Regions from separate parts of the Ewingella sp. C233 genome, predicted to be linked through region 1. Evidence: predicted binding sites of a transcription regulator. Region 1 holds the regulator's gene; the other holds the start of a gene.
What was found. Region 1 encodes ArgR, which controls arginine synthesis, uptake and breakdown. Its sites were predicted from a motif close to ANTGAATAAAAATACANT; they were not measured.
Positions count from the first base shown of each region.

Region 2: a site for ArgR is predicted at 1,012-1,029, ahead of argA (amino-acid N-acetyltransferase). Genes of this name have one in related genera too.

Region 1 is NZ_JBUZRI010000003.1:430,918-433,336, forward strand. It holds gene mdh (malate dehydrogenase) at 1-556, opposite strand, end outside; gene argR (transcriptional regulator ArgR) at 1,018-1,488, shown strand; gene yhcN (peroxide/acid stress response protein YhcN) at 1,981-2,244, shown strand.
Region 2 is NZ_JBUZRI010000003.1:54,589-57,007, reverse strand. It holds gene argA (amino-acid N-acetyltransferase) at 1-978, opposite strand, end outside; gene amiC (N-acetylmuramoyl-L-alanine amidase AmiC) at 1,244-2,419, shown strand, end outside.

The DNA of each region.
Region 1 (2,419 bases):
GCAGAGGTAAAATAGTGACGCCAGAGTGGCCACCAATTACCGGTACTTCGATATCCTGCGGCTGTTTACCTTTCAGTTCGGCCACAAACGTGTTCGAGCGAATAGCATCCAGGGTCGTTACGCCAAACAATTTGTTTTTGTCGTAAACGCCGGCTTTTTTCAATACTTCCGCCGCGATAGCTACCGTGGTATTCACAGGGTTAGTGATAATACCAATGCATGCTTTTGGACAGGTTTTTGCAACTTGTTCAATCAGATTACGAACGATGCCCGCATTGACGTTGAACAGGTCAGAACGATCCATACCCGGCTTACGCGCCACGCCGGCTGAAATCAGCACGACGTCAGCACCCACTAATGCCGGAGTAGCATCGACGCCGCTGAAGCCTTTGATTTTTACAGCAGTAGGGATATGGCTTAGGTCGACAGCAACGCCCGGCGTTACCGGTGCAATGTCATACAGCGAGAGTTCTGAACCTGAAGGTAATTGCGTCTTGAGTAGAAGAGCGAGGGCCTGGCCGATACCACCGGCTGCACCGAGAACTGCAACTTTCATCCTGTACTCCTTTTTTAACAAAAACTTAAAAATCGCCGTGAATTCATCTAGTTATGACCTTAATCTACTGGATGACCAAACACAATCCTGGAACCCCGATAGTGAGAAGTTACGCAGCATTAAGGTAGTTTGTCGGCTTAATTTAAGATTATTTTGCTTATGCTTCAGTGGCATAAAACAATCAGACCTGAAATAGCCTCACGAAACACGACAGGTTAACTGGCGGTTACATTACACCCGAAGTCAACATCAGGACAATATCATTTTCATAACAATTTGTTCACCAAAAGTCCGATTGAGAATGCACGAAATTGGCATATTCATCACATTTAATCGTCTGCAACCTTGGCTTCACACCTGATATTCCGGATAATCCAAGATTCATTGCAGAACGCTTATTGAATAAAAATTCAAATATATGCATAATCTGCAACACTATCGTTATGACCTCAGGGTGCAAAATGCGTAATCCTGCTAAACAGGAAGATCTGATCAAAGCCTTCAAATCGTTATTGAAGGAAGAGAAGTTCAGCTCTCAGGGCGAAATTGTCCTCGCCTTACAAGAAGATGGCTTCGAGAACATCAATCAATCGAAAGTTTCGCGCATGCTGACCAAATTCGGCGCGGTACGGACCCGCAATGCAAAAATGGAAATGGTCTACTGTCTGCCTGCGGAAATCGGTGTCCCAACCACCACCAGTCCATTAAAGAATCTGGTATTAGATATCGATTACAATGAAGCCGTCGTCGTTATCCGCACCAGCCCGGGGGCAGCGCAGTTAATAGCCCGACTGCTGGACTCATTGGGGAAATCAGAAGGAATTCTGGGCACCATTGCCGGTGATGACACCATTTTCACCACACCTGCCCGCGGTTTCAGCGTTAAACAGCTGTACGAAGCGATTCTTAGCCTTTTCGAACAGGAACTGTAAAACGGTTCTCTGTTCAGCTTAATGGACTCTCCGCATTACACTTTATGTGCAGGTTACCCGCAATTTTCCTCTGAAGGTATCCTGCAAGCTCCCCACCATACCGGTAATAGTTATCCTTTTTATTTTAACTACCTTATAAATGCCTCTCATTTTTCCCTCTGTTACTCCATGACAGCGTTTTTTACGGGCAAATAGCTCATTACAGGTCACATCATCGTTACATCATCGTTTCATTAGTGCGAACAACTGTAAAATTACGCACAAATAGTCAAAGCAGCTCAACCTTCTGATTTTAATAACCAATCATTCAATTCGTTCATTTTTACATCTCTTTTAATATCTTTTAGTTATTAAAAACACGACAAGCACACTTATAACCACCAAAAAAACTATTAGCAAACTATTAATATTCTCAGTTACCACATGTATACTCATTTTCGTGATGTGAATCACTGTTTGTTCGGACGCATAATAAAATAGACGAGGTTAATCATGAAAGTTACTACTGCTATCGCAACATTAAGCATTCTATCTGCCCTGTCATTTGGTGCTTTTGCAGCACAACCCGTTACACAGGATCAGGCGCAAAAATTGCAATCTGTTGGAATGATTAGCGTAAGCGGCATCGCCGGCGCTCCTTCAGATATCCGCCAGGCACTGTCCGCAAAAGCTGACGAAAAAGGTGCTAAATCCTTTCGCGTGATCGAAGTTCGTGAAGAAGGCAACTTCCACGCTACCGCAGAAATTTACCAATAAACGTGTCAGGTAGATAAAGCGAAGAGGCCTGAGCACAACCAGGTTTGCGGAATCAAAACGAAATACCCAATGGATTTATCACTGCAACACACCAAGTTTCCAGAGCGTGAGAACGCCCTTCAATCTTGATAATACAGACCTGATGAATCCCAAACATGAATCGACGTTGCGATGA
Region 2 (2,419 bases), 380 kb from region 1:
GCGTGAACGGCGAACCAGAATGCCCTGCTGCTCGAGAGGGCGGATCAGTTCGAGTATGCCACCAATGTCATTGATGGTGGCGCGGCGCACCTGCTCGGCGCTCTCCATCACGATCTGTGTACCGATACCGTCACGGGAAAACAGTTCCTGAACCAGTGCACCATCTTCCTGATAGCTGATGAGGTGGCTGCGGCGCACGCCGCTGCGGCAGGCTTTGACGGCGCCACGCAGGAAACGCACAGTACCTGACTGATAGTCACCGCTGGCTTCCATGGTCTCGATACGCACCTGAGCATCATTGGGGAACAGCTCTGAGATGATCTTATCGTCTTCATCAATCACGCCCTGTGACGAGCAGAAGCCGATCATTTTCTCCGCTTTCAGTTTAATCGCCAGCTGCGTGGCGACCTCTTCGGAGGTGAGATTGAAGCTCTCGCCGGTGACGGATACCGCAACCGGGCCCAACAATACAATGGCATTGCTGTCGAGCTGGCGGTGGATGGCTTCTTCATCAATGCGGCGGATACGGCCGGTGTGGCAGTAATCAATACCATCATCAACGCCCAGAGGCTGAGCAATGATGAAGTTGCCGCTGACCACATTAATGTGCGCGCCCTGAAGTGGCGTATTATTCAGGCTCATCGACAAGCGAGCGGTGATATCGAGCTGCAACAGACCGGCGGCTTGCTTCACCAGTTCCAGGGTTCGGGCATCGGTGACGCGGGTATTTTTATGGTAGAGGGGCTCATAATTATGCTCCGCAAGATTTTCATCGATTTGCGGACGGGCGCCATAAACCACGACCAGGCGGATCCCCAGACTATGCAGCAGGCCGATATCGTTGACGATGTTGGTAAAGTTCTCATGTTCAATGGCTTCACCACCCAGCATGACAACAAACGTTTTGCCACGGTGCGCATTGATGTAGGGAACGGAGTGGCGAAACCCCTGGACCAGTTCAGTACTTCGTTCCTTCACGGCAAAACCTCATTTGAATTTTTATTCGTAATTTCTGTATTTTTATTCTTTTATGTCGGTGTGGCAAGTAAGAAATCTCTGTTTTTGTTCTTACTCCTTCAACGCCTCATCTACAGCACTGAAAAATCTGCCGCCGGTTTATGAATGACATGAAGGGATCGATTGGTTAGAATTTTCTGATTGAGCCTGAAAAAGGCCATTTTCCTCTTTTTATACTCTGTTTTGAGCTTTTTTTTGAGCCTTTATATTTTATCTCTGAGACTGCATGACTGACGAAAATCACAATTTTGGCCGAAGACGGCTTTTACAAAGCGTGGCCGCGACATGGATGTTAAGCGTCAGCCGGGTCGGTTTCGCCGCCAGTTCACAGGTCGTGGCGGTGCGCGTGTGGCCCGCCACTTCCTATACCCGCCTTACGCTGGAATCCAGCACTCCGTTGAAATACAAACAGTTCCTTCTCACTAATCCCCATCGCGTCGTGATTGATATCGAAGGCGTGCATCTCAACAGCGTGCTCAAGGGACTGGATAAGCAGATCCAGCAAAGTGATCCTTTTATTAAGCAGGCGAGAGTGGGGCAGTTTGACCCGAAAACCGTGCGTCTGGTGATGGAGCTCAAACAGCCGATTAATCCGCATGTATTCACTCTCAAACCAGTCGCAGGCATTCACAACCGGTTGGTGGTCGATCTCTATCCGGCGGAAGGCGCAGCGAGTACGGATGATGATCCGTTGCTGGCACTGCTGGAAGATTACAATAAAGGCGATGTGGCCCGCACGTTGCCACCGGAAACGGCCAAAGACGGCAAGGCTGGGCGCGAAAGACCGCTGGTGATCATGCTTGATCCGGGGCATGGCGGGGAAGATCCGGGCGCGATTGGTAAATATAAGACACGTGAAAAAGACATCGTGCTGCAAATTGCCCGCAAATTACAAAAGCTCATTCAGCGCGAGCCGAATATGAAAGTGCATATGACGCGCAACGAAGATGTGTTTATTCCGTTGAAAGTGCGGGTGGCCAAAGCGCGGAAATTACATGCGGATCTGTTTGTTTCTATTCATGCAGATGCTTTTACCAGCCGCGCTGCACGGGGATCTTCAGTGTTTGCTCTCTCAACCAAAGGCGCGACCAGCTCCGCAGCCCGGTTTTTAGCACAAACTCAGAATGAATCTGACCAGATTGGCGGGGTCGGCAAAAGTGGAGACCGTTATCTCGACCACACGATGTTTGATCTGGTACAGACCGCGACCATCAACGACAGTCTCAAATTTGGTAAAGAAGTGCTGTCACGCATGGGCAAGATAAATCATCTGCATAAAAACAAAGTGGATCAGGCCGGGTTTGCCGTGCTGAAAGCACCTGATATTCCGTCCATTCTGGTCGAGACGGCGTTTATCAGTAATGTAGAAGAGGAGCGCAAACTGAAAACCAGTCACTTTCAG